Nitratireductor mangrovi: one gene and its partner. The protein of the gene in region 1 interacts with the protein of each later gene in a pairwise test. Links are inferred from orthologs where the notes say so. Each region holds a gene or a part of one and is shown on either strand. Other genes may lie near its edges.

What was found.
Region 2: the proteins of trkA (region 1) and ptsN interact in binary tests that used the Escherichia coli proteins (3 or more experiments, as listed by UniProt). The link is inferred for Nitratireductor mangrovi from one-to-one orthologs.

What each region holds. Positions count from the first base shown.
Region 1 is NZ_CP042301.2:1,452,311-1,466,599, reverse strand. Bases 3,646-6,527 are described here. They hold trkA (Trk system potassium transporter TrkA), read right to left. Parts: upstream 5,834-6,527; coding sequence 4,457-5,833; downstream 3,646-4,456. Other genes in these bases: ntrX (nitrogen assimilation response regulator NtrX), read right to left, coding at 5,852-6,527; FQ775_RS07160 (D-amino-acid transaminase), read right to left, coding at 3,646-4,422. Outside these bases: FQ775_RS07185 (hypothetical protein), read right to left, coding at 1-79; FQ775_RS07180 (MarR family winged helix-turn-helix transcriptional regulator), read left to right, coding at 382-882; mazG (nucleoside triphosphate pyrophosphohydrolase), read left to right, coding at 967-1,791; GTPase HflX, read right to left, coding at 1,792-3,168; RNA chaperone Hfq, read right to left, coding at 3,178-3,426; more of FQ775_RS07160, read right to left, coding at 3,559-3,645; more of ntrX, read right to left, coding at 6,528-7,213; FQ775_RS07145 (sensor histidine kinase NtrY-like), read right to left, coding at 7,203-9,494; ntrC (nitrogen regulation protein NR(I)), read right to left, coding at 9,583-11,040; FQ775_RS07135 (two-component system sensor histidine kinase NtrB), read right to left, coding at 11,037-12,179; tRNA dihydrouridine synthase DusB, read right to left, coding at 12,176-13,207; FQ775_RS07125 (bifunctional 2-C-methyl-D-erythritol 4-phosphate cytidylyltransferase/2-C-methyl-D-erythritol 2,4-cyclodiphosphate synthase), read left to right, coding at 13,365-14,289. UniProt on the Escherichia coli protein: Part of the constitutive potassium transport systems TrkG and TrkH. May regulate the transport activity of TrkG and TrkH systems. Binds to NAD(+) and NADH.
Region 2 is NZ_CP042301.2:4,139,617-4,153,934, reverse strand. Bases 6,905-9,815 are described here. They hold ptsN (PTS IIA-like nitrogen regulatory protein PtsN), read left to right. Parts: upstream 6,905-8,083; coding sequence 8,084-8,548; downstream 8,549-9,815. Other genes in these bases: FQ775_RS20355 (nucleoside hydrolase), read left to right, coding at 9,434-9,815; FQ775_RS20360 (Hsp20 family protein), read right to left, coding at 8,892-9,317; FQ775_RS20365 (BQ00720 family protein), read right to left, coding at 8,580-8,831; hpf (ribosome hibernation-promoting factor, HPF/YfiA family), read left to right, coding at 7,428-8,009; rpoN (RNA polymerase factor sigma-54), read left to right, coding at 6,905-7,178. Also shown: FQ775_RS20420 (RsmD family RNA methyltransferase), read right to left, coding at 1-351; lhpI (bifunctional Delta(1)-pyrroline-2-carboxylate/Delta(1)-piperideine-2-carboxylate reductase), read right to left, coding at 422-1,387; FQ775_RS20410 (lipopolysaccharide assembly protein LapA domain-containing protein), read right to left, coding at 1,436-1,771; FQ775_RS20405 (integration host factor subunit beta), read right to left, coding at 1,843-2,124; signal peptide peptidase SppA, read right to left, coding at 2,171-3,151; LPS export ABC transporter periplasmic protein LptC, read left to right, coding at 3,408-4,103; FQ775_RS20390 (LptA/OstA family protein), read left to right, coding at 4,105-4,671; lptB (LPS export ABC transporter ATP-binding protein), read left to right, coding at 4,776-5,489; more of rpoN, read left to right, coding at 5,652-6,904; more of FQ775_RS20355, read left to right, coding at 9,816-10,375; FQ775_RS20350 (LysE family translocator), read right to left, coding at 10,383-11,000; FQ775_RS20345 (ribokinase), read right to left, coding at 11,024-11,917; FQ775_RS20340 (methylated-DNA--[protein]-cysteine S-methyltransferase), read right to left, coding at 12,018-12,911; FQ775_RS20335 (DUF2244 domain-containing protein), read right to left, coding at 12,994-13,479; nth (endonuclease III), read left to right, coding at 13,501-14,235. UniProt on the Escherichia coli protein: Seems to have a role in regulating nitrogen assimilation.

The DNA of each region.
Region 1 (14,289 bases):
CGGCCCCGCCGAACAGATAGTACCCCGTCGGCAAGAGCAGCACATAGCCGCGATCGGAGACATGCGCGAGCGCCGGCACTGCCAACAGGAGCCCTGCCAGGCCACCGGTCGCCCGAAACCACCGTTTTCGCCCGGAACTTGTCACTCCCGCTCCTTCGCGAAGGTCGGCATCAGGTATGGCATGTTCGCCATGCTGGCAAAAACCCGCGCGGAAAAATGCGTAATAGACGGGCCTCTGCCCCGCCCAGCCGTTGCTCCAGCGCCAAAATTTCACGGCAGCATCTTTCAGCAACGAAAGCATTTGCTAAATAATGGATAGCTCCCATCCGGGAAACTGTATATCCAGACACTCGACTATTGGGACTCACGCCGAGGCGCGATGTGCTGAACGAAACGAGCGACATGGCTGGCGCGGCCAATGTGAGCGACGAGCTTGACCAGGGCTTCCTGCCGGAGCTTCTCGGCCGTCAGATTCGTGTGACCTATCTGGCCACCTTCCGGATCGTCGAGCAGGGGCTAATGGCGTTTGGCATCACGCCGCAGCAATTTGCCCTTATGATGATCGTCGACCGCAACCCGGGATCGCGCCAGAGCCTGCTCGCGCGCGCCCGCGGTCTCGACAAGTCGACCCTGGTGCCGATGATCGACCGGCTTGAGCGCGACGGGCTGCTGGAACGGCGGCCGCTGCCGACCGACCGCCGCATCAAGACCATCTGGATCACCGAACGCGGACGCGAGGTGCTCGATCTGGCCGTGCCGGCGGTACAGGACAGCGACCGGCTCATCGGCGGCAATCTCAGCGCCGAGGAACGGGCCGAGTTCCTGCGGTTGATGGAGAAGGTTCGCAGCGGGATCAGCCACAACGGGCAGGGCGAAGAGTAGGCGGCGTCTCTCGTCCTGTGGAAATCTCGGGCAAGGCAACGCACGGCGATGGCGGTGCTGGCAAGCCGCGCTAAGGTCGCCTCCATGCACCCTTCCAAGGACATTTCGCGTCTGATCGAGATCATGGCCGCGCTCCGGACACCCGGCAGCGGCTGCCCGTGGGATCTCGAGCAGGACTTTTCCACGATCGCGCCCTACACGCTCGAAGAGGCCTATGAGGTTGCCGACGCCATCTCCCGCAACGATCTGGCCGACCTCAGGGACGAGCTCGGTGACCTTTTGCTGCAGGTGGTCTTCCATTCCCGCATGGCCGAGGAGGCCGCTGCCTTCTCCTTCGGCGATGTGGTCGAGGCGATCACCCGCAAGATGATCCGTCGCCACCCGCATGTCTTCGGCGACGAGGACGCCCGCGCGGCGGGCATGGCGAAAGGCATGTGGGAAAAGATCAAGGCAGAGGAAAAGGCCGAAAGGCGCGCTGACCGCCTCGAACGCGGCGATCCGGCGGAAGACCATGGCAACGGCTATCTCGACGGCGTTCCCCTTGCCTTGCCTGCCCTCACCCGCGCCCTGAAGCTGCAGGAAAAGGCCGCCCGGGTCGGCTTCGACTGGCAGGATCCAGGCCCGATCCTCGACAAGATCGCCGAGGAGATCGACGAACTGCGCACCGCCCTGCGCGAAAGCGACAAAAAGGCGGCCATGGACGAGTTCGGCGACGTGCTGTTCGCATTGGTCAATTTCGGACGCCATATCGGCACGGATGCCGAAACCGCGCTGCGCGGCACCAACGACAAGTTCCGGCGCCGGTTTCACCAGGTCGAAAAGGCGCTTGCCGATCAGGGCCGCAGCCTCGACGAGGCCTCGCTCGACGACATGGAAAACCTCTGGCAGGCCGCCAAGGCTGCCGAATAGCTATCCCGTCGCCCGGCGGCGCGCGAATTCGTCACGCGCGGTTTCCGTCATGCGTACTTCGAGGGCCGCGCCGCCATCCTCGCGGTCCTCGCGGTCGAGCACCTCGGCATTGCGGTAGAGCCAGTCGATCAGCCGCATTTCGTCAGCCGACAGGGTGACGCGCAGATCGGTGAGCGCGCCGGAAACGCGGTTTTCGATGACCTCGAGCAGAAGCGGCATCCCCTCCCCCGAAGCGGCGGAGATGGCGACCGGGTGATGATCCTCGGGCCCGCCGTGCGCCGCGAGCATGCGCTCGCGCGTCTGGACGTCAAGCTGGTCGATCTTGTTCCAGACCTCCAGCACGCGGCGATCATCGGTGGTTTCCACGCCGAGGTCGGCAAGGATTCGCTCCACATCCTCCGCCTGGGCCGCCGCGTCGGGATCGGAGATATCGCGCAGATGGATCACGAGATCGGCCTCGATCACCTCCTCCAGCGTCGCCCGGAACGCGGCCACGAGATGTGTCGGCAGGTCGGAGATGAAACCCACCGTGTCGGACAGGATCACGATCGTGCCGCGCGGCAGCCGAACCCGCCGCAAGGTCGGGTCGAGGGTCGCGAACAGCATGTCTTCGGCGAGCACGCCGGCACCCGTCAGCCTGTTGAACAGCGTCGATTTACCGGCGTTGGTGTAGCCGACGATGGCGACCACCGGAAACGGCACCTTCTTGCGCTTCGAGCGGTGCAGTTCGCGCGTTCGCCTCACCGTCTCCAGCTCACGCTTGAGCTTGGTGATCTTGTCCTGCAACAGCCGGCGGTCGGCCTCGATCTGCGTCTCGCCCGGCCCGCCGAGGAAACCGGCGCCGCCGCGCTGGCGTTCAAGGTGGGTCCAGCTCCGAACCAACCGGCCGCGCTGGTAGTTCAGATGGGCAAGTTCAACCTGCAGCGCGCCTTCCTTGGTGCGGGCGCGGCGGCCGAAGATCTCGAGGATCAGCCCGGTGCGGTCGAGCACCTTGGCGTTGAGCGCGCGCTCGAGATTGCGCTGTTGCACCGGGGTCAGCGGATGGTCGATGATGGCAAGCGTGGCGCCGGTCTCGGCAATTTTGCCAGCCAGTTCCTCGACCTTGCCGGCACCGAGCAACGTCGCCGGTCGCGGATCGTTGACGGTGACGATCTCGGTGTAGACGGGCGCAAGGTCGATGGCCTGGGCGAGCCCGACCGCCTCTGCAAAGCGGGCGTCGGGTGTCCGCTCGAGGCGCGGGCGGGTCCTGTCTTCCGAGCCGGTTTCGCGGGCGCGGTTGGGGAGTACCGGCACGACCACGGCCGCGCGCGTAGCATCAGCCGGCGCGCCGTCAGCCGCCGTTTTCGTCGCCCCATCCCGCCGCCCGGCCGGATTTATTGTGTCCAATCAGCCATCCCGGCCATTGTCGTCACCATCGAACATCTGCACCGGCTGGCTCGGCATGATGGTGGAAATGGCATGCTTGTAGACAAGCTGAGAGTGGCCGTCTCGTCGCAACAGCACACAGAAATTGTCGAACGATGTGACGACACCTGTCAGCTTCACGCCGTTGATCAGAAAGATTGTGAGAGGATTCTTGCTCTTGCGAACTGTGTTCAGGAACAGGTCCTGAAGATTCTGCGAACGTTCCGCCATTTTTCTTTCTTCCGCCGTTCCCCGTTCTCCGCTGTTACGGCGTCGAGTCCGGACATCGAGGTCCGAAACACGCACATGCCCGCCGCCGAAACAGACACACCCCGAGCGTAAGGTATTCTATCCTAGCGGTTATCAGGCTTGGCATTTTTCCGCAACGTCAAAAAATGCCGCCCTCAGGGAAAGGGTAATGCTGCCCGGGTGGCCGTTGGCCACTGTGTCGCCGTCTATCATGACGACCGGCATCACGACCGTCGTCGCCGCCGTAATGAAGGATTCGCGGGCTTTCTTGGCTTCTTCGACACTGAAGGGACGTTCCTCGATCTCGTAGCCGAGCTTTTTCGCCACATCGAAAACGGTCGCCCTCGTGATGCCGCGCAGGATGCCGAAATCGGCCGGTCGGGTCACGAGGCGCCCGTCCTTGGTGACGATCCAGGCATTGGTCGCGGCCCCTTCCTTGACCATTCCGTCACCGTCGACGAACCATGCTTCCTGGGCGCCGGCATCCTTGGCCTGCTGACGTGCCAGCACGTTCGGCAAAAGCCCGACGGTCTTGATGTCGACCCGGTCCCAACGATTCTCCGGCACGGTGATGACGGAGATCCCGGTCTCGGCCTTGCGGCGCGCAGCTGCCGGGTCGGAACGTTTCGCCGTCACGACAAGGGCCGGCCTGATGGCGGTCGACGGGAAGACATGGTCGCGGGGGGCGACACCACGCGTGACCTGCAGATAGACCAGACCGTCGCGGACACGATTACGCCTGACGACCTCACGCATGATCAATCGGAGCACATTGCGTTCGACCGGCCAGTCGATCTGCAGCTCGCCCAGCGAACGATCGAGGCGATCGAGATGGCGCGTCATGTCCATGATGTGGCCGCGCGCGACCTCGCAGACCTCGTAGACGCCGTCGGCGAACTGGTAGCCGCGATCCTCCATATGCACCATCGCCTCGGCATGGCGCTGGTAGCGGCCGTTGACATAGGAAATGCGCGGCATGGGGTCCCCTCTGGCGTTCGGCGGGCGCTGGTTGTCAGAAATATTCGAGACTGACGCGGAACATCTGCTCAACCTGCCGCACGGCATTGGCGAGCGCGAAGATCACGATGCGGTCGCCGGGGCGGATGACGAAGGCCCCGTCCGGCTTGATGGCAGCGCCATCACGATAGACGATGCCGAGCCGCATCCCGTCCGGCAAGTCGAGGTCACGCAGCGGCGAGCCCACCAGCGGTGAGGTTTCCAGCGCCTCGGCCTCGATGATCTCGGCCGCACCGCGCTGCACGCTGTGCACGGCCCGGATGCGGCCGCGGCGCACATGCTGGAGGACACGCGAGATCGTCACCGTGCGCGGATTGACATGAGCGTCGATGCCAAGCGTGCGGGTGAAGTCCTGATAGGTCGGGTTGTTGATCAGCGCCAAGTTCGACTTGCAGCCGAGCCGCTTGGCCATGACGCTCGACAGGATGTTGACCTGGTCGTTGTTGGTCAGCGCCACCATCAGGTCGGCGTCCTGGATGTCGGCCTCCAGAAGCACCTTCTGGTCGAGCGCGCTGCCGTTGAGCACGACGGTGCGACGCAGCTTGTCGGCAATGGCGACCGCGCGCTCGCGGGTGTCCTCGATAATCTTGACCTTGGCGCGCGACTGCCGCGCCTCGAGCGCCTTGGCGACATAAAGCCCGATATTGCCGCCGCCGGCCACGACGATGCGCATCGCCTCGACCTCCTCATGGCCGAACAGACCGAGCGTGCGGCGCACCTGGTCCTTGGTCGTCACCACATAGGCAAGGTCGCCCGCAACGAGCTGATCGGCGGAATGCGGAATGAACAGGCGGCCATTGCGCGATACGCCGACCACGGTCGAGGGAAGGTCCGGGAAAAGCTCGGAGAGCTGCGACAGCGGCGTGTTGATGACCGGGCATTCCTCCTGGCACTCGATCGCCACCATCGCGACCTTGTCGTCCGCGAAACGCACGACATCGGTAGCGCCAGGCAACGCGATCCGGCGCAGCACCATTTCCCCGACCTCGATTTCGGGCGAGATGATGACATCGATCGGCAGGTGCTCGCGCGAGAACAGGTTCTGGTAGTGCGGCAGGAGGTAGGACTGGGCGCGGATGCGGGCGATCTTGGTCGGGATGTTGAAGATCGAATGGGCAACCTGGCACGCGGTCATGTTGACCTCGTCATAAAGGGTCACCGCGATGAACATGTCGGCCTGCTGGGCGCCGGCCATTTCCAGCACGTCGGGATGGGCGCCATGGCCGACAAAGCCGCGCACGTCGAGTTGGTCGCGGATGGTGCGCACCAGTTCCGGCGAGGTGTCGATCACCGAAACGTCGTTGCGCTCGGCCGCGAGCCGCTCGGCGATGCCATAGCCGACCTGGCCTGCGCCGCAGATGATTACCCGCATGGTCTGTCCGTCTCCGCCTCACACACCGAGAGACTTCAGTTTCCGGTGCAATGCGGAACGTTCCATACCAATGAACTCGGCCGTGCGCGAGATGTTGCCGCCAAATCGGTTGATCTGGGCGATCAGATATTCCTTCTCGAAATGCTCGCGCGCCTCGCGCAGCGGCAGCGCAAGGATGTGCTGATCCGACTGGTTCGGCGCGCGTGGCATCACGTCGCCGATCTCGGCCGGCAGAAGATCGGCGGTGATCGGCGCCTCGGCATCGTCGCCGCGGGCCAGAATCATCAGGCGCTCGACATTGTTGCGCAATTGCCGGACATTGCCGGGCCAGTTGTGCGCCTGCAGGACCGCCAGCACGTCGTCGCCGACCCGGCGCGACTTGATTCCGGACTGGCGCGCCATCTGCTTCATGAAATGGTCGACGAGATAGGGAATGTCCTCGCGCCGCTCCGAAAGGGCCGGCACGATCACCGGAACGACCGCCAAACGGTGGTAGAGGTCTTCCCGGAACCGGCCCTCGGCGATCATCGCCTCCAGGTTTTGGGCGGTCGAGGAGATGATACGCACGTCGACCTTGACCCGCTTGGCGCCGCCCACGCGCTCGAACTGCTGCTCGACCAGCACACGCAGGATCTTGTTCTGCGTCTCGCGCGGCATGTCGGCGATCTCGTCGATGTAGAGCGTGCCGCCATGTGCTTCCTCAAGCGCACCGACCTTGCGCTCCGCCCCGTTCGGCTCGGTGCCGAACAGCTCGATCTCCATGCGCTCCGGTGTGATGGTCGCGGCGTTCAGCGAAACGAACGGTCCCTCCTTGCGCACCGACATGGCGTGGATGGCGCGGGCCACCGACTCCTTGCCCGAACCGGACGGCCCCATCACCATGACGCGGCTGTTGGTCGGTCCGATTCGTTCGATGGCGTGGCGGAGCTGGTTCATCGGCGCCGACATGCCGATCAGGTCGAACGTGTCGGCGGTGCGCTTCTTCAGGTCGCTGACCTCGCGGCGCAGCTTCAGCGTCTCGAGAGCGCGTTCGCAGATCAGGATGAGCCGGTCCGCCTTGAACGGCTTCTCGATGAAATCGTAGGCGCCGCGCTTGATCGCCGACACCGCGGTCTCGATAGTGCCGTGGCCGGAGATCATCACCACCGGCATCTGCGGATGGATCGTCTTGATCTCGTCGAGCAGGGCCAGCCCGTCGAGGCGCGAACCCTGCAGCCAGATATCGAGGAAGATCAGCGACGGCACGCGGTCGGCGATCGCCGCCAGCGCGCTGTCGCTGTCGTGCGCGGTGCGGGCCTGGTGGCCCTCATCGTCGAGAATGCCGGCGACGAGTTCGCGGATATCTTCCTCGTCGTCGACGACCAGGATGTCAGACGCCATTTCGGACCTTCTTCTTTTCGCTGTCGACGCTGTCGCCAGACGCCGTCGTTTCTTCCGCCCCGTTGCCCTCGAGCGCCGGCAGGAATACCCTGATCAGGGCGCCGCGGCCGTCGAAAAAATCGGCCGGCGCATCGTGCAGTTCGAGCCGGCCGCCATGGTCCTCGATGATCTTGCGGACGATGGCGAGCCCGAGCCCGGTGCCCTTTTCACGGGTGGTCATGTAGGGCTCGAGCAGTCGCTGCCGGTTCTCGCGCGGCAGCCCCTTGCCGTTGTCGACCACATCCACGGTGATCCATTTGCCGGCCTTTGCCGCGGTGATGCGCACCGCGCCCGGCAGATCGCCACGCTCGCTGTCGGATTCGATCGCCTCGGCGGCGTTCTTGACCAGATTGCCGAAGGCCTGGCTCATCAGACGGGTATCGAAGCTGCCGGTGAGCGGCTCCTTGCCTAGCTTGTGCTCGAAACCGATCTCGGCCCGGCTGACCTCGACCAGGAACACCGCCTCGCGCAGGGAATCGCGCAGATCGGTAACCTCCATGGTCGGCTTCGGCATGCGAGCGAATGCCGAAAACTCGTCGACCATGCGGCCGATGTCGCCGACCTGGCGGATGATGGTGTCCGTGCACTGGTCGAAGACCTCGCGGTCCTCGGTGATCACCTTGCCGTAGCGGCGGCGAATGCGCTCGGCCGACAGCTGGATCGGCGTCAGCGGGTTCTTGATCTCGTGCGCGATGCGGCGCGCCACGTCGGCCCAGGCAGAAGAGCGCTGCGCCTGCATCAGGTCGGTGATGTCGTCAATCGTGACGACATAGGCCGGGCTTTCCTGCGTCTTTTCGCCTTCCTCGATCGTCACCTGGACGTTGAAGGTACGTTCCGCGCCGGCACGGAAGAACGTCACCTGTTCACGATAGACCGGCCGGCCGGACCCGCGCGCGATCTCGAAAACCCGGCCGATATGTGGCAGCACCGAACTCAGCCTGTCGCCGAGCGCCTTCGATGCTCTGACATGGAGCATGGTCTCGGCGGACCGGTTGACGATGGTGATGACGCCATCCGGGTCGACGCCGATGACCCCGGCAGTCACGCTTGCCAGCACCGCTTCGGAGAAGCGGCGCCGTTCGTCGATCTGGTCCTTGGCCGAGATCAGTTCGTTGCGCTGCGACTTCAGCTGTCCCAGCATCTTGTTGAAGGTGTCCCCGAGCGAGGCGACGTCGCCATCCGAACTGCGCACGGGCACCGAGACATCGAGATTGCCGGTCGAGACCTCGTCCGCCGCGCCGATCAGCTGCCGGATCGGTCGCACCAGCCGGTCGGCGACGGCGATGCCGGTCCAGATCGCGGAAAGCACGATGATCAGCGTCAGCCCGAGATAGACCAGGGCGAAGGCGAACTGGACGGAGGTGCGGCTTTCCTCCAGTTCGCGATAATCGCCGGCGTTGGCCTGGACGATCTGGCGCGCCCGGATCACCTCCGGATCGACAAGCCGGATCGTATAAAGATAGCTGTCATCGATCTCCGCCAGCCGGATGATGGAACCGACGATATTGCGGGTGCGCGGCTCGATCAGCACCGGATCGCCGTCGGCCGCATCCTTGACGGCGCCTGCGGGCGGTTCCGGCATCGCAAACTCGGCGCGCGTGTCGGCCTGGATGATGACGCTGCCGTCGTTCCGGATCAGGGCGGCGTGGGCCAGTCCGCGGCCTACCGCCTGCTGCGTCATGAGTTGCTGGAAGCCTGTGCGGTCGAGGCTGTAGAGGGCCCTGTTCTGGTCGAGCGTCACCGCCATCGACAACGCCGTGCCCTGCAGGTTGCGCGCATTCTCCTGGACGTATGCCTCGGCGATCGACAGCGACGAACTCACGATCGCCTTGGTCTTGATCTCGAACCAGCGATCGAGCCCGATGTCGAGCGTGATCGACGCGATGATGGCGACCGCGAGCGCCGGAACGGCTGCGATCAGCGAGAACAGCGCGACGATGCGCACGTGCAGCCGCGAAGCGGCCTTGCCGTGCCGGCGCGCCACGATGATGCGGTGCACCTCGCGGCCGATCAGCGCGATCAGCGCCAGGATGAGCGTGACGTTGACGGCAATCAGCGTCAGCGTGACCTGGCGGGTCGGCAGGATCGGTCCGAGACCGACCAGGATCGAAAACGAAACGGCCGCGCAGATCAGTGCCGCCACGACGGCGATGATGCCCGGCAACGCCAGCAGCCTGCGCCCCTCCGGCGAGGCGGGGCCGATCACGTCGCCGGCCCGCATGAGTTCGGTCTGAGTCGTCATTTCCTGCCACGCAGTCGCCGTGGCACTCATGCAACACAATGTGGCGATTCTGCAACAAAATCGCGGCAGTCGTGGATTTTTCGGGCGCTCAGCCGCCGCGTGCGGTGCGGTAGACGTTGATGCCCAATTCGCGGATCTTCTTGCGCAGGGTGTTGCGGTTGAGGCCCAGCAGTTCGGCTGCCCGGATCTGGTTGCCGCGCGTGGCCGTCATTGACGCCAAGACCAGCGGATATTCGACCTCGGCCAGGATGCGCTGGTAGAGCCCGGCCGGTGGCAGCTCGTCGCCATAGGATGTGAAATAGCGCTGGAGATAGTGCTCGACCGCCTGGCCGATTGTGATGTTGTCGGGCAGCATCGCCTGCGTCTGTCCGGCCTCGGGCCGCGCCGCGCCGCTCAATTCGGCGTCGATGATCTCGGCGGTGATCTCTTCCTGCGGGTAGAGCGCGGCCAGCCGCCGCACCAGGTTTTCCAGTTCGCGCACATTGCCCGGCCACGAATAGCGTTTCATGGCGTCGAGCCCCGCCGGGACGACGCGCTTGGCCTGCAGGCCTTCCTTCTCGGCCGCGGCAAAAAAATGCCGCACGAGGTCGGGTACGTCCTCGGCGCGCTCGCGCAGCGGCGGCAGGCGAAGCGGCACTACGTTAAGGCGATAGAACAGGTCCTCGCGGAACAGGCCCTGATTGATCAGGGTGCGCAAATCCTTGTTGGTGGCGGCGACGATGCGCACATCGGTCTTGATCGGGGTGCGGCCGCCGACGGTCGTGTATTCGCCCTGCTGCAGCACGCGCAGAAGCCGGGTCTGCGCCTCCATCGGCATGTCGCCGATCTCGTCGAGAAACAGCGTGCCGCCCTCGGCCTGCTCGAAGCGTCCGGTCGAGCGGTGCTGGGCACCGGTGAAGGCGCCCTTCTCGTGCCCGAACAGTTCCGATTCGATCAGGTCGCGCGGGATCGCAGCCATGTTGATGGCAACGAAGGGGCCGTTGCGGCGGCGGCCATATTCATGCAGCGCGCGGGCGACCAGTTCCTTGCCGGTGCCGGATTCGCCGCTGATCATGACCGTCAGGTCGGTCTGCATCATGCGCGCCAGCATGCGGTAGATGTCCTGCATGGCTGCCGAGCGGCCGACCAGTGGCATCGATTCGGGCTGGTCGTCGCTACGCTGTTCGGCTGCCGGCTGTTTCGGCTCCGACAGGGCGCGGTTGACGATGCCCAGCAGTTCGGTGAGATCGAACGGCTTGGGCAGGTATTCGTAGGCGCCCTTTTCGGAGGCCCGGATCGCCGTCATGAAGGTATTCTGCGCACTCATGACGATGACCGGCAATTGCGGCCGCGCCTTCTTGATGCGCGGCAGCATGTCGAAGGCGTTCTCGTCGGGCATGACCACATCGGTGATCACCAGATCGCCCTCGCCCGCCGCCACCCAACGCCACAGCGTCGCCGCGTTTGACGTCACGCGCACGTCGTGGCCGACGCGCGACAATGCCTGGTTCAGCACGGTGCGGATTGCGGCGTCGTCGTCTGCAACAAGAATGCTGCCGTGGCTCATCGATCGTCTCTTTCCGGGGTTTGGTCGCCGCGCCGACTGCCGCTTTCCTTCCAGGCCGGCATCAGGATGCGGAACGTGGTGCCACGCGGGGAGGAATCGCATTCGATGACGCCGCCATGCTCGCCGACGATCTTCGCGACCAGAGCCAGGCCAAGGCCGGAGCCGTTCGTCTTGCTGGTGATGAAGGGATCGAACAGGATCGGCAGGATGTCGTCGGGCACGCCGGGGCCGTTGTCGTGGACGCAGAATTCCAGCGGCAACGAGACGCGGTCGCGGGTGCCGGGAACGGCGAGCCTGATGCCGGGCCTGAACGCCGTCGACAAGGTGATCTCGCCGCCGGTATCCGGCCCGACGGCCTCGGCGGCGTTCTTGACCAGGTTGAGGAACACCTGGACCAACTGGTCGCGGTTGCCGTAGACCGGCGGCAGCGACGGATCGTAGTCCTCGAGGATACGGACCTTGTTCGCGAAGCCGTTGCGGGCGATCGCCTTCACGTGGTCGAGCACGACATGGATGTTGACGGCCTCGCGGGCGATCGGGCGTTCGTCCGAGAAGACCTCCATGCGGTCGACCAGCGCCACGATGCGGTCGGTTTCGTCGGTGATTAGCCGGGTCAGCGCCCGATCCTCGTCTGATGCACTCGATTCCAGAAGCTGGGCGGCGCCGCGAATACCGGAGAGCGGGTTCTTGATCTCGTGGGCAAGCATCGCCGCCAGCCCCGTGACCGAGCGTGCCGCGCCGCGATGCGTCATCTGGCGATCGATCTTGTCGGCCATCGAGCGTTCCTGGAACATCACCACCACGGAGCCCGGAAGCTCCGGCACCGGGGCGACGAGGATATCGACCAGCTTGTCGCCGCCAAGGCGCGGCGAAGAGATATCGACCCGGTATTCGTTGACCGGCGACTGGCGCTCGCGCACCTGTTCGACGAGTGTCAGCAGCGGGCTGCCGAACGGCACGAAATGGCCGAGCGTGTTGCGCGCCAGCATGACGGCGCTGGAACGGAAAAAGTCCTCGGCGTCGGCATTCGCGAAGGAAATGCGGTCGTCCGCGTCGAGCATGATGACGGGGTGGCGGATGGTGTTCAGCACTACCTCGGCCAGCGACACCTGCGGCGGGGAAAGCGTCGCTGTCGTCATGCGGCGCTCCTCAGGCCGGGCATGGCGTCGCCTTGCAGAATGAAGGCGGCACGTAGCGCGGCGGCGACCTGCCCGGGATCGGTGCCGGTCATGATCGCGTGGCGATCCGCCTGTTCGAGCGCTTGAGCGTGCCGGTCGAGATACCAGCCCAGATGTTTCCGGGCATGGCGCACGCCGGTCGTCACGCCATAAAGGGACAGCATGTCGCGATAATGGTCGACCACATAGTCCGCGATCTCTTCCGGCGAACTTGGTATGCCCGGCGCGACCGTGCCCGCGGCACGGGCGGCGATGGCGCCGGCGATCCACGGCGCACCGCAATGGGCGCGCCCGACCATGACCGCATCCGCGCCGGAGGCTTGCAGGACCGCGACCGCGTCGTCCTCCGTCTTGATGTCGCCATTGGCGATCACCGGGATCGACACGGCCTCCTTAACCCGCCGGATGGCGCGCCAGTCTGCCTGCCCCTTGTAGAACTGGCAGCGGGTGCGCCCATGCACCGTCACCATCCGCGCACCGGCGGCCTCGGCCCGGCGCGCCAGCTCGGGCGCCAGCAAAGCGCTTTCGTCCCAGCCGAGCCGCATCTTCACGGTGACCGGAACCGAAACGGCTTCGGCTGCCGCCGCGATCAGCGATTCGGCAAGGTCCAGATCGAGCATCAGTGCCGACCCGCAATAGCCGCCGGTCACCTTCTTGGCCGGGCAGCCCATGTTGATGTCGACGATGTCGGCGCCCTCGCCCGCCGCGATCCGCGCGCCCTCGGCAATCCAGCGCGCCTCGCGGCCGGTCAGCTGAACCACGCGCGGCGTTTCGTCGGCCCACAGCAGTCGCCGCCTGGTGTCGCCACGCCCGCGTGCAAGCTCGCCGCTGGCAATCATCTCGGAGACCACCATGCCCGCACCGTGGCGGAAGGCGCGGCTGCGAAAGGCGCTGTCGGTGATGCCCGAGAGCGGCGCCAGAAACACCCGGTTGCGAATTTCGACCCCGCCGACCCGCAAGGGCTGAGCCAGATCGTCAAGAACTGCCATGCACATTTTCCGCGCACAATCTCATGCTGCTTAATCCTTAGCCATTGACGGACGATGTTGCAATGCGGAATCCAGCATCCGGACTGCACGCCGGATAAACTTCTGGCCTTCCCCCGGCAGCCTCGCTAATCCAGCGCGACTGATACGGAAAAGGCCCATGTCCACGCGCGAGAAGGGAACGATCGCCGCCGTCATCGTCGCGGCAGGCCGCGGCGAACGCGCAGGCCAGCGCGACGGGCCGAAGCAATATCGCTCCATCGGCGGACGCGCCGTGCTGGCTCATACCATCACCGCGTTTTTAGCGCATCCCCTCGTCGGCAGGCTGGTCGTCGCCATCCATCCCGAAGACGAGGAGCTGTTCCGCACCGCCGTTTGCGACCTGCCCCCGGACGTCGTCATCGTCCATGGCGGCGCGACGCGGCAGGCCTCGACCTTGCGGGCGCTTAAGGCTCTCAAACCCTCCGCGCCAGGCGCGGTGCTGATCCATGATGGCGTCCGGCCCTTCGTGTCGGAGGGCCTCATTGCGCGGGTCGCAGCGGCTGTCACTGCCGATACCGGCGCACTGCCCGCGCTAGCCATTGCCGATACGCTCAAGAAGGCGGGCAATGGCGGCATCGTGTCAGCGACCGTTCCGCGCAATGGCCTTCATGCCGCGCAGACGCCGCAGGGCTTTCCGTTTGCCGCCATCCTCGCTGCGCATCGCCAAGCGGCTGCTGAAGGCCGCGACGACTTCACCGACGATTCGGCCATCGCCGAGTGGGCCGGCCTTACCGTGCGCATCGTCGAGGGCGAGCCCGACAACATCAAGCTGACCTTCGCACGGGAGATCGTTATGGCGGACGAAAAGCTGCGCATGAATGCATCGGCGTGGCCTGACGTGCGCACCGGCAACGGCTACGACGTGCACGCGCTCGGACCCGGCGACCATGTCACGCTGTGCGGTGTCGACATCCCGCACGACAAGGCGCTCGTTGGCCATTCAGATGCCGATGTCGGCCTGCATGCGCTTACCGACGCGCTTCTGGCGACCTGCGGCGCCGGCGACATCGGCACGCACTTTCCGCCATCCGACCCGCAATGGA
Region 2 (14,318 bases), 2.7 Mb from region 1 along the record:
ATCGCCCGTGAAGATCGCATCGGCCGCCGCCCACTCCGCGGCCGGCAGAGCCCGCGCCCACAGCGCCTGTCCCTCAGGCCGAACAATGCGATAGGGACCATACTGTTCGAGTTTTTCACCATCGCCGCTGTCGAGCAGCGCATAGTCGGCGTTGGGGTTGACTTCGAGAATCAATGGCACCGTTTCGGCTGGCAAGGCGCCGCTCGGCCGGACGGTGCGGTCGCGCTCAGCGGCTGCCGGCACCTGCCTGCGTTCTGCCTTCGCAGCTTTGCCTGATGACGACGCCCGCTCTGCGCCGGCCTTGGCCGGCGCGCGCGATCGCCCGTGGCGCCTTTCGCGCGGCTGTTTCATCTGGAGCATAGTCCACTCGGCATCGCCGGCTTTTGGCACAGCGCCCGGAAACGCGCAACGCGGTCGCCCGTCAGGAAGAAAGCGCCTTGTAGACCGCGACCCCGGCGGCAAGGTCTTCGATCGCGGCGCCCACCGATTTGAACAGCGTGATCTCGTCCGCGCTTCGGCGACCAGGTGTTTCGCCGCGGGCCAGGCCATAAAGGTCGCCGACAATCGCGTCGCGGGAAAGCACGCCGGATTCCAAAGGCTGGACGATGTCGCCGGCCTCCTTTGTGGCCCCGCCAAGCGTATCGACATAGACGCTGGCAGCCCTGATCGCGTCGTCGTCGGCCTCGCGCATCGTCGGCGTAAAACCTCCGACAAGGTCGACATGAACGCCCGGACGCAGGGCCGCGCCGGCGATCAGGGGTTCGGTTGAAATGGTGGCGGCAGAAACAATATCGGCGCGACCGACCTCCGCGGCCAAATCACCGGCAACCGAGGCCGCTATGCCCATTTCCCGCAGGTCGGCGGCCACTTTTTCGGCATTGGCGGGCGTCCGGTTCCATATCCGCACCTCGCGGATCGGCCGCACGGCCGCGTGTGCCTGGGCGAGAAAGCGGCTCAGCGCGCCCGCACCGACGATCAGCAGTCGCGCGGCGTCCTCACGGGCGAGATAGCTCGCTGCAAGCGCGGAAGCGCAGGCCGTGCGCCATTGCGTCAAGCGCTGGCCGTCGATCAACGCCAGCGGCTCGCCGGTCTTGCCGTCGAGCAGCAGGTAGAGCGCCATCACGGCAGGCTTGCCGATCTGGTTGTTGTCGGGCGAGACAGTGGCGATCTTGACCCCGACATGGCCGCCGGCGGAGGTTCCGGCGCGTGTGAAATCGTTCCAGGCCGGCATCAGCAGCAAGGTGGACGCGGCGCCATCCGGCCGTTCTATCGTGTGGTGATGCCTGACCGGCTGTACCGCGCCGTCGCGGAACGCTGTCCGCAGGGTCTCCACCAGACCCGCAAAGCTGAGCGCGGCGTCGACCTCGCTGGCGGCGATCATGCGCATGGCGAACTCCGGTACCTGTAGCGAGAAGAGCGAAAGAGACTGGCGACGTCAGCCACGGGTCGCCGGCACCCCTGTCCCGGCATCTTCCCCACCAGCCGGCGGCCGGGTCTGCTGGAGCAGGTTCTGCACCTCACGGCGTTTCTCGCGCGCCTCGCGCCGGTAGCGTCCCTGCCGGAGCCAGGTCGCTACGCTGCCCAGAACAAGACCGATCGCCAGCGAGACGAAAAGGAGGACGAAAAGAGGCAGTTCCACAGTCAGCGCGCCATTGCCGGGATTGAACGGGTCGAGCGTGAAGGCGGCCGGAGTCCGGTTGGCGACCGCCAGCGCGATCAGCACCACCGCCACCGGCACCACCACCACCACAAGCACGACGCGGTTCAACATGTGCGCTCCTGCATATCCAGACAACGCCTACCGGGTAGCGCGCGCGCCCGGGCTTAGCAAGTTCCCGGCGCCTATTTGGAGTTGAGGCGCTCGCGCAATTCCTTGCCGGTCTTGAAGAAGGGTATCCACTTCTCCTCCACCTCGACAGCATCGCCGGTGCGCGGGTTGCGGCCGACACGCGCCGGCCGGTTCTTGACAGAGAATGCGCCGAACCCGCGCAACTCCACCCTGTTGCCGTCGGCCAGCGCATCGGTGATTTCGTCGAAGATAGCATTCACGATGTTTTCGACATCGCGCAGGAACAGGTGCGGATTGCGGTTGGCAATCGTCTGCACAAGCTCGGATTTGATCATTGGCCCGTATCCTGTCTGCCCCGAAAATCATTTATTGTTCCGGGATTTATCGTTCCCCCGTCGTGCCATGATCAGGTTGCCAGAGGGACACCAGACCGTCAAGGAAGAGGCGCTCTGCGCCAAGCCTTTCCGGAAGGTTCAGGCGCCCGCCGGCAAGCCCTAGTCCTTCTGCGATTGCGGCGCCAAGAGCGTCGAGCAGGAAATAGGATGCACGGTCGGGCTTGGGCTTCCACTCGATCACCTCGAGCGAGGCGTCAACACCCTTCGATTTGAGCCAGGCGACGGCCTCCTCCTCACCGCCCAGCGTGTCGACAAGCTTGCGTTCCAGAGCCTGACGGCCGGTGAACACGGAACCGTCGGCCAGTCGCTCGGCCTCGACGCGCGAAAGCGGCCTGCGATCGGCGACCAGCCCGACAAACCAGTCGTATGAATCGAGGATCATGGCCCGCAACATTGCCCGTTCCTCTTCCGTCGTCGGGTTAAACGGCGACGGCTCCGCCTTGAGCGGCGAGGACTTCACCTCCTCGAGCTTGATGCCGACCTTGTCCATCAGCCCGGTCAGGTCGGGAAACTGGACGAGGACACCGATCGAACCGACGATCGAGGACTTGCGCGCCACGATATGGTCGGAGGCGCTGGCGATCATGTAGCCTGCCGATGCCGCGAGCGTGCCGACCTGGGCAACAACGGGCTTCTTGTCGGCGAGCTTGCGCACGGCCTCGAAGATCGCCTCGCCGCCGGCGGTAGTGCCACCCGGCGAGTCGATGTTGAGGATGACTCCCTTCACCGCGTCGGACTCGGCGATCTTGTCGAGGCGTTCAAGCAGTTCCTCGTCTTCGGTGATGGTGCCTTCAATACGGACCTTGGCGATCTGGTCGGCACCCTGTCCCGGCAGCCCGTCGCCGAAGGCCTGCCAGGCGAAGGCAGCAATCGCCAATGCCGCGACCAGCAGCGCCGCGACACGCCAGAAGGTGAGTTTGCGCCGCAACCTGCGGCGATCGATCAATTCATCGGCTCTGAGCGCCATCTCCTGCCTCGTTCGCTGGACGGAATATCCCGGCTATCTAGACCTAAAGCAGCGCGAATGAAACGCCCGCTACCCGGTCGCGCGCACGTCTATCAGCGTTGGGACGAGGCTGGAGAAAGAAAAAACGAGGGCGGGAACGCCTTTGTCATCCAAAAATAACCATATTGGACTGGAATTCGACAGACGGGCGTGTATCCCGACCCACAGGGTTTCCTTGGGGGTCGCATCACGCGGGGTATTCACCGGGCAAATGGCAATGGCGCAGACTTCCGCGGAACAGAGCAGCGTCGCCGCAGGCGGCAACGCATCCGCGCGCCGCGACGAGGCCGCCTTCCTGGAAGCAAAGCGACATTCAACGCGGGTACGCGCCGTCAAACTCGCGCTACCTGTCATCGCAGCGGCGTTGGCGGCCGGCTTCTTCGCCTATTCCTACGCGCTTTCTCCGACGGGGCTTGCCATCGATGTCGAGGCGACGGCGATCCGCGACGGCAAGCTGGTGATGGCAAACCCGAAGGTCAGCGGCTACACCGACGAAAACCTGCCCTACACCATGACTGCCATACGCGCGATCCAGGATCTGTCGCAGTCCGGATTGATCGAACTGGAGGAGATCGACGCGACGTTTCCGGTCAGCGGCGGCAATGAGGCAACGGTGCGGGCGGCGACCGGCAAGTTTGACGAGGCCGGCAATACGCTTGACATCACAAGCCCGGTTACGTTCAAGACCAGCGACGGCATGACGGCCAATCTTGAATCGGCCTTCATCAACATCGATGCCGGGGAGCTCTCGACCGAAAAGCCTGTCGACATTGTGCAGACCGGCTCGCGGATCACCGCCGACAGTTTCCAGGTGCTCGAAAAAGGCAAGGTCTTCGTTTTCGAAAAGCGCGTTCGCGTGACGATCGAGCCAAAGCAGACGTCCGGTGAACCGGGCACGGCAGCGGGTGACTGACATGAACCGGATTTCCAGCGCCCTCACCGCGATCGTGTTCGGACTTTCCCTCGCGCCCGCCTATGCACAGACCAGCGAGACGTCGCGCGTGACGGGGCTCAAGTTGTCGGGCGACGAGCCGATCCAGATCGAGAGCGACCGCCTCGAAGTGCGCGACCAGGAGGGTCTGGCGATCTTCACCGGCAACGTCAACGTGGTCCAGGGCCCGACGGTGCTCAAGTCCGGTCGCATGCGGGTCTTTTACCTCAAGCAGGATGATGGGAGCACCTCGCCGATCGCGGGCGCGGGGGCCGGCAACATCGAGCGTCTGGAAGTCGACCAGAAAGTTTACGTCAAGACCGAGACACAGGTCGCCACCGCCGACGCCGCCACCTTCGACATGAAGACCGAGATACTGGTCATGACCGGCAAGGAGGTGGTGCTGTCCGACAGCGGCAACGTGGTGGTCGGCTGCAAGCTGACCGTCCACATGGCGACCGGCCAGGCGCTTCTTGATGGCTGCGACAAGGGCGCCAACGCGACCGGCCGCGTGAAGATGCTGCTCAACCCCAAGTCACAAAGCCAGTAAGGGCCGGGCATTTGACGGTCTTCTCGCGGCTTCTCGGCAGGTCGGACGGCGACGGATCGGCAGCGACCGGCGTCCGACCGGACCGGGAACGCTACAAGGGTACGCTGATCGCAAGGGGCCTTTCCAAGAGCTATCGCGGCCGCGCGGTCGTCAGCGGCGTATCGATCGGCCTGCGCGCCGGCGAGGCCGTCGGCCTGCTGGGACCCAACGGGGCCGGCAAGACCACCTGCTTCTACATGGTCACCGGTCTCATCCCGGTCGACGAGGGCATGATCGAGATCGACGGCTTCGACGTCACCTCGATGCCGATGTACCGACGCGCAAGGCTCGGCATCGGCTACCTGCCGCAGGAAGCCTCGATCTTCCGCGGCCTCACCGTGGAAGGCAACATCCGCGCGGTGCTCGAAGTGGTGGAAAAGAACCGGCGGCGGCGCGAGGAAAAGCTCGACGAGTTGCTGGAAGAGTTTCACATCCCGCATCTGCGCAAGGCGCCGGCGCTGTCGTTGTCCGGCGGTGAGCGGCGCAGGCTGGAGATCGCGCGCGCGCTGGCCTCCAATCCCAATTTCATGCTCCTCGACGAGCCCTTCGCCGGCGTTGACCCGATCGCGGTCTCGGACATCCAGCAGCTCGTGCGCCACCTGACGGCGCGCGGCATCGGTGTCTTGATCACCGACCACAACGTTCGCGAGACGCTCGGCCTCATCGATCGCGCCTATATCCTGCACGCCGGGCAGGTCCTGACCCATGGCCGGGCCAGCGACATCGTCAACAATCCCGACGTGCGGCGGCTTTACCTCGGCGAACGCTTCACGCTGTGATTTCGGCCCTGATCGGCCCGAAGCGTTGCGAATGGTTTACCAACTCAGCGCCCGAGAGGACCGTCAGCGCGCCTTTTGCTTGACAAGCAAGACGCGGGCCAGTTTCCTTATGTGACGTAATTCGTCCGGAATTCCGCCGGATGGGGCAAACGCGGAGCCGGGATGGCCCTGACAGCCAAGTTGCAGCTGCGCCAGGCGCAGTCGCTGGTCATGACGCCGCAACTGATGCAGTCGATCCGGCTGCTGCAGTTCACCCATGCCGAGCTGGAACGCTTCATCGACGACGAGATCGAGCGCAATCCGCTGCTTGAGCGCGGCGACGACGAGGCCCCTGAGCTTGAGCCGGCAGACGATGTCCAGCGCCGCGACGACACGACCGAGGAATGGTTCGAAGCCGACCTCGACCCGAGCGCCGAGAGGCTGGCCGGGCGGCTGGACAGCACGCTGGAAAACGTCTTTCCCGACGATCCGGGCGGCGGCGACCGCCTCGGCCCGGAACTCATGGCCAGTTGGCGCTCCGGCCTGGGCGCCGGCCCGGGCACCCATGCGGGCATGACCGATGGGTTCGATCTCGAGGATGTGGTGGCCGCGGCGCCGACCCTGCGCGACCACGTCCACCAACAGCTCGTCTTCCTTTTCTCGGGCATGCGCGAAAGGTTGATTGCCGCCGAACTGGCCGACGGCCTCGACGAGTGCGGTTACCTTCGACTCGAGCTCGACGACGTCGCCGACCGCCTGGGCGCGCCGCTGGCGGATGTCGAGGGCGTGCTCGCCGCGTGCCAGACAGTGGACCCAGCGGGGATGTTTGCCCGGGACCTTGCGGAATGCCTTGCATTGCAACTCGCGCGGCGGCAGCGGCTTGACCCGGCGATGCGAGTGCTCGTCGACCATCTCGACCTCCTGGCAAGGCGCGACTTTGCGACGCTGAGAAAACTATGCGGCGTCGACGAAGGCGACCTCATCGACATGTTGGCCGAAATCCGCACCCTGGACCCGAAGCCGGGTTCGGCCTTCCTGCACGACGGGATCGAGACCATCGTGCCCGACGTCGTGGTCAAGGCGGCGCCCGACGGCAGTTGGGCGGTGGAACTCAATCCAGACGCGCTGCCGCGCGTCCTTGTCGACCAGACCTATTTCGCCCGCGTGTCGGCCGACGCCGGCTCGGATGCCGACCGGGCCTTCCTGTCGGAATGCCTGCAGAACGCCAACTGGCTGACGCGCAGTCTCGACCAGCGTGCCCGCACCATCCTCAAGGTCACCTCCGAGATCGTGCGCCAGCAGGACGCCTTTCTGGTCCACGGCATCCGCCACATGCGGCCGCTCAACCTCAAGACGGTCGCCGACGCGATAGGCATGCACGAATCGACGGTCAGCCGGGTCACTTCCAACAAATACATGATGACCCCGCGCGGCATGTTCGAACTGCGCTACTTCTTCACCTCGGCGATCGCCTCGGCGGAGGGCGGCGACGCGCACTCCGCCGAGGCGGTGCGCCACCGCATCCGCGAGATGATCGACGAGGAAACGGCGGCGAAAGTGCTCTCCGACGACGCCATTGTGGATATCCTGAGGACAACCGGCATCGACATCGCCCGGCGCACGGTCGCGAAGTACCGGGAAAGCATGAGCATTCCCTCATCGGTGCAACGCCGGCGCGAAAAGCGGGCGCTTGCGGCGGCGGATCGCTGAGCGCGCGCACCGCCGGGCGATCTTCCGTTCGGAAAAATCCTCGCGTTGACAAAGCTCCCGACAGGGAATAGAAGCCCGCCACCCGAACGGCGGCGACATGTTCGCGCCGCGGCAGGATGATGACGGTAGCTCACTCCGGAACAATGGCTTAGGCCCTGGCGTTGATGACGCTGCGAAACCTTGTGCGCAGCGGCCACGGGTATAAACTCGCAATCGTGTTTGGTCTGGAGAGGAAAGGTCGGCGTTCAGATGGGCCTGCGAATTTCTGGCAAGCAGATGGAAATCGGCGACGCGTTCCGCACCAAGATCGATGACAGGATCGCCGAGGCAGTGGACAAATATTTCGACGGGGGATTTTCGGGCCGGGTAACGGTCGAAAAGTCGGGATCCCGCTATTCGGCTGACTGCATGCTCCATCTCGACACCGGAATGGCGCTGCAGGCCGAGGGCCGGGCCCAGGATCCGCAGGCCGCGTTCGATGCGGCGGCCGACCGGATCGAAAAGCGGCTGCGCCGCTACAAGAGGCGGCTGAAGTCACACCAGGGCGCGCCACAGGAAGCGGCCTGGACCGACGCAGCCTACCGGGTCATGGCGCCGGTCGCCGAGGAGGACGAAGAGGTGCCGGAGGACTTTTCCCCGGCTGTAGTCGCGGAGTCCTCGCTGCAGTTGAGGACCATGACCGTCGCCTCCGCCGTCATCGAACTCGATACCAAGGACAGTCCGGTCTACGTGTTCCGCAACGCCGGCACCGACAGCGTCAACATCGTTTACCGCCGCGCAGACGGCAATATCGGCTGGATAGACCCGTCCGAGACATCCGGCACGGCCTAGTCCCGTTTCTGACGACCGCGCCACCCGCCCTAGAGGGCCCGGCACCGCGGGAGCAGAGGAAGGAATGCAGAAAAATGGATCTCAGCGATCTGATCGAGGTTTCGGCAGTGATGCCGGCCTTGAAGGCGAATTCGAAAAAGCAGCTGCTCCAGATGCTGGCCGAGAAGGCGAGCCAGATCACCGGTATCCCGGAGCGCGAGGTTTTCGACACGATCCTGCAGCGCGAGCGGCTTGGCTCGACAGGTGTCGGCAACGGTATCGCGATCCCGCACGGTAAACTGCCGGGCGTGGAAGCTATTACGGGACTTTTCGCGCGGCTGGAAACGCCGGTCGAGTTCGAGGCCCTGGACGACCAGCCGGTCGACCTGGTGTTTCTGCTCATCGCACCCGAGGGGGCGGGTGCCGACCATCTGAAAGCGCTGTCGCGGATCGCGCGAGTGTTGCGCGATCCTGACACCGTGGCGAAGATCCGCGGCACCAAGGACGCCGCGGCCATTCACACTTTCCTGGCCTCCAAGCCCGCCTCGCACGCTGCCTGAGCGCTCCAAGGTTCGAGGCTTGGGAAAACCGTCAGTGGATGCTGAGCGGGGTAAGGTCGTTCTGGATTGCGGCGCCTAGCGCGCTTTCGCGCTCGTCAGTCAGCATGATCGGCTGGCCGTTGGCAGCGAAGAGTGCCCACAGTTCCAGGCCCGACGCTATCTCCGGCAGATTCGGAAAGCGCCCACGCAAGTCATCGCTGGACACCTTGCGCAGATAGGCCACGGCTCCCTCGCCGAGGTGGGCGAACTGGTCCTGGCTCATGGTCAGCTTGATATCGTTCATGTCAGCCTCCATCCGGGCCGCCCATCGGGCCGACCCTGTTCAGGGCTATCGCGGCGATCGTCAGTCTTTCACCGAGATGTTTATTTTCCGTACATGGCGCTCGGGCTCGGGCCGGTCGAGGTCGACCGACAAAAGTCCGTTCTTGAGCTCGGCGCCGGTGACCCGCATGCCATCGGCGAGGACGAAGGTGCGCTGGAACTGTCTCGCGGCAATGCCGCGGTGCAGAAAATCGCGCTCCACCTCGTCTACCTGCCTGCCACGGATGACAAGCTGGTTGTCTTCGGTGGCGACTTCGAGGTCCTCGTCGCAGAACCCGGCCACGGCCAGCGTGATGCGCAACCGGTCGTCGCTGCCGTTCATGCCGCGGATACGCTCGATATTGTAGGGCGGGTAGCCGTCCGCGGACTTGGAAACCCTTTCCAGGGTCTTCTCCATCGTTTCGAACCCGAGCAGCAGCGGATTCGAAAAAGGCGTCATTCGCGTCATCGACATGTCCTCAAAGAGCGACGTGGATGGCGGAAAAACCCGGATGGCATTCTCCCGCACCCTGCTGATATGGTCCGCCGCAACAGTGACTTCAAGTGGATACCGGAGGGATGCGAATGGCCGGCGGCCGCAAGATCATTATCGACACGGACCCCGGCCAGGATGACGCGATCGCCATCCTGCTGGCGCTGGCAAGCCCGGAACTGGAGGTGATCGGCATCACCACGGTGGCCGGCAACGTGCCGCTGGAACTGACCTCCAAGAACGCCCGCAAGGTCTGCGAACTTGCCGGCCGCCCTGACATACCCGTGTTCGCCGGCGCGATCCGACCGCTGGTCAGGCATCTGGTGACCGCCGAGCACGTCCACGGCAAGACCGGGCTTGACGGGCCGGTGCTGCCGGAGCCAGCGATGCCGCTGCAGGAAAGACATGCCGTCGACTACATCGTCGAAACCCTGATGGCGGAGCCGGAGCGCAGCGTCACGCTCTGTCCGCTCGGCCCGCTTACCAATATCGCATTGGCCCTGAACCGCGAGCCGCGGATCGCTGCGCGCATTCGCGAGATCGTGCTGATGGGCGGCGGCTATTCGGAAGGCGGCAATGTCACACCGGCGGCCGAGTTCAACATCCACGTCGATCCGCATGCCGCCGACATCGTCTACCGCGCCGGCGTGCCGATCGTGATGATGCCGCTCGACGTCACCCACAAGCCGCGCACCAGCAAGGCGCGCGTCGGAGCGATCCGCGCGCTCGGCACCCCGGTCGGGCTGGCGACGGCGCAGATGCTTGAATTCGCCGAACGTTTCGACATCGAGAAATACGGTTCCGATGGCGGGCCGCTGCACGACCCCTGCGTGATCGCCTATCTGGTCAAGCCGGAACTGTTTTCCGGCCGCATGTGCAATGTCGAGATCGAGATAAGCTCGGAACTGACGATGGGCATGACGGTGGTCGACTGGTGGGGCGTCACCGAAAGGCAGAAAAATGCCATGGTGATCCGCGACATCGATTCCGATGCCTTCTACGCACTGCTCACCGAGCGGCTCGGACGACTCTGACCAAACTTCACCGCGCCCGCGAAAGCGCGACCCAGAGACCGCCGCCGATCAGTAACGAACCGCCGATGCGGGCAATCTGGCGCATGCGCCGCGGCGTCAACCGCTTGCCGAAATTGCCGGAGGCGAGCGCATAACTGCCGTCGGAGATGGCCGAGAACAGGAGTGCGGTGGCGCCAAGGATCGCGATTTGAGCAATGTGATTGGCGGCTGGGTCAACGAATTGCGGCAAAAGCGCACCGAAGAACAGAAGCTGCTTGGGATTGCCCATCGAGACGAGAAAACCTTGCATGAAGAAGCCGCGGCGCGGGGCCGCGAGGCTGGCTGGATCGTTGGACGCGGCTCCGGCGGAGCGGAACATCTTCCAGCCGAGCCAACACAGATAGGCGGCGCCAGCAAGCTTCACCCAGCTGAACCAATGGCCGGCAAGCTCTATCAGCGACGTGAGTCCGATACCGGCGATGGCGATCATGACGGTCAACGAAAGCAGTGTGCCGGCAACGTTCATCAGCCCGGCACGCACGCCATGGCGGATGCCGTTGGCGACGATCAGCATGTTGGTCGGCCCCGGAATCACCGTTGCCACCAGGCAAACCAACACATAGGCGGTATAGATTTCGATTGACATCTCTTCCTCCCTTACGCCGCCGGTCACAGCCGATCGGCAACTTCCTTCGCCCTGGGAATGGCCGGCTGGGCCCCCGGCCTGAGGCAGGCGAGCGCGCCGGCAGCGGCGGCGCGGCGCAACGCCGCTTCGAGCGTTTCGCCAGCCTCGAGCGATGCGCCAAGATAGCCACAGAAGGTATCGCCGGCGCCGACCGTGTCGACCGGCTCAATGGCCGGCGACGGCACACGCAGGAAGGTCTCCGGCGTCGCGGCAACAACGCCCGCAGCCCCAAGCGTGACGACAATCGTGCGGCCGGTCTGGGCAACGAAGGCCTTCATCCGCGCCTCCCGGTCGGAACCGGGTAACGCCAACCTACCGGCGCAAAGGTCGAACTCGGTCTCGTTGGCGACGACCATGTCGGCAAGCGCCAGGAGATCGGCGATGTCGTCCGCATAGGGCGCGGTGTTGAGGATGGACGTCGCGCCAGCGCTGCGAGCAGCCTCAAGTGCCGCGCGGACGGTCTTCAGCGGGATCTCGTTCTGCAAGAGAAGCACATCCCGCTTTTGCAGCCGCGCCTTGTCCACGTCCCCCGGCAGCACCGAATCATTGGCCCCCGGCACGACGGCGATCATGTTTTCCCCGTCCTCGGCAACCAGGATAAGCGCGGTGCCCGTGGCCGCATGCGATTCGCCTATGCCCGAGAGGTCGACGCCCCCTGCCTTCAGCAGGGCCAGCGCCTCCTTGGCGAAGGCGTCCATGCCGACGGCGCCGATTATGCGAACACTGGCGCCGGCACGCGCCGCCGCCAATGCCTGGTTGGCACCCTTGCCGCCCGGCGCGGTGGAAAAGGCGTCACCGGCGACGGTCTCGCCCGGGCCGGGCAGCCGGCCGACGGTGGCGATAAGATCGAGATTGACGGAACCAATGACAACGACCACGCAAGGCCTCCCGCGAACGCTGTCGGGAGGCTAGACGATTTTCGGCATCGATTGGAATAGGCGGCCGGCCGCAACTGCCACGGCCTGAGTGCCGATAGGTTCAGGCGGCGGTCTGGCCCGCCTCCCAGCCAAGGATGGCGCGCTTGCGCGTCAGCCCCCAATGATAGCCGGTGAGCGCACCGGACTTGCCGAGCGCACGGTGGCACGGCACCACGAAGGAGAGCGGATTGGCTCCGACCGCCGCGCCCACGGCGCGGCTCGCCGCCGGCTTGCCGATCTCCTCGGCGATCGCCGAATAGGGCCTGGCGCGGCCCATCGGAATGCGCAGCAGCGCTTCCCACACCCGAACCTGGAAGTCGGTGCCGATCAGCACGACCTTCAGCGGCTCGTCGCGGCGCCAGCGTTCCGGATCGAAAATGCGGGCCGCATAAGGTGCGGTCGCGGCGATATCCTCGACATAGTCGGCATTCGGCCAGCGGCCAGCCATGTCGTCGAAGGCGGCACGCTCGCCGCCGGGATCGCAAAAGGCGAGACCGGCCAGACCGCGGTCGGTCACCATGACAAGCGCAATACCGAAGGGCGAGACGTGGTAGCCATAACGCATCACGAGACCGGCGCCCCGGGTCTTGTAGTCCCCGGGCGACATCGCCTCGTGCGTGACGAAAAGGTCATGCAGCCGGCCAGGTCCGGACATCCCTAGCTCGAGCGCGGTTTCCAGAAGCGGCGTGCCGTCGTCGAGCAGCCGCCGGGCATGATCAAGGGTGACCGCCTGAAGGAAACCCTTGGGCGAGAGCCCCGCCCAGCGCGTAAAGAGTTTCTGCAGCCCGGTCGGCGTCTCGCCAACCTCGGCTGCAAGCGCTTCGAGCGAGGGCTGGTCGCGGTAGTCGAGGCTGATCTTCTCGATGACACGGCGGACGATCTCGTAATCGCCGAAATCGGGGTGGCCGGAGGGTGGGGTGATGTCCTTCTTGAGGACCGCGGTGTGAGCGTTCATGATCAGATCTCCTTGACCGCGAATATCGCGCCGCGAGCGTCCTTTCTCCACCCGAAACTTGCCGATATGCGCGAGATTCGACCTAACCAGCCCTGGCTGTCGCCAGCGCCCGGCCGAAGGCGGAGGCAAAGCTCTCGCGGTCTTCGGGATTGAGAAAGCCGCCAAGCGGTACACGCCTTCCCTGGCCTTCCACGGCCATGCCGGTAATGCCGATCTCTTCATGCCGGGCGACCGAGAAGCGCGCCCAGAAAGGATTGAAAAGGTGCTCCTCGGTGCGCCCCGAGGGCGCGGTCTTGCGGATATCGACAAGGGTGCGCGAAACCGAGACTTCCTCGCGGGCGCGCGCAGCGCGGTAGTTGAGCCGGAAGGCGATGTAGACCGCCAGAAGGTCGAGACCGAAGAAGCCGAACACCGGCCAGGCGCCGATCGACAGGAAAAACAGGCCGACGGCGCCCCAGCCGACCGCCAGCACACCCATCAGCACCAGGAAGCCGGTGCGGCCCAGCGACCGGTGCGGCGTGAGCAGCGCCTTGAAGATCGGCTCGTCGGCGGCATAGGTTTCAGCCATGGGAGCGATTATAGAGGCGGGATGCGAAAGCCAAAGACCAAAAATGCCGCAGGACGGTCGGCGGGCCGCAGGACAGCCAAACGGGTGCGCTCACGCTACACCGCGGACGAGGTGCGCGAGATCTTCCGGCGGTTTTCGGTACAGCGACCGCAGCCGAAGGGCGAACTCGAGCATGTCAACGCCTTCACGTTGCTGGTCGCAGTCGTGCTTTCCGCGCAGGCGACCGACGTCGGCGTCAACAAGGCGACGCGGGCGCTGTTCGCCGTCGCCGATACGCCCGAAAAGATGCTGGCACTCGGCGAGGCGAAGGTGGGCGAATACATTCGCACCATCGGTCTGTGGCGCAACAAGGCGAAGAACGTGATCGCGCTGTCTGAAGCGCTGATCCGCGATCATGGCGGCGAGGTGCCGGACGAACGCGACCTTCTCACCACACTTCCGGGCGTCGGCCGCAAGACCGCCAATGTGGTGCTCAACATGGCCTTCGGGCAGCCGACCATGGCGGTCGACACCCACATTCTCAGGATCGGCAACCGGCTCGGCCTGGCGCCGGGCAAGACGCCTGAGGAGGTCGAGCGCGGCCTCCTGGCGATCGTTCCGGCCGAATATATGCGCCATGCGCATCATTGGCTGATCCTGCACGGACGTTATGTCTGCAAGGCACGCAAGCCGGACTGCGAACGCTGCGTGATCGCCGATCTGTGCCAGGCGGCGGAAAGGACGTCGGCCATTCCCGCCCCGTTGGAACCCGTCTGAGTGGCCGAAATCGGCGTCGGATCAAGTGCTTGTCGCCGGCATGCGGGTTCCCCAGCGCGCATGCGCCATGCATGATGCCATCG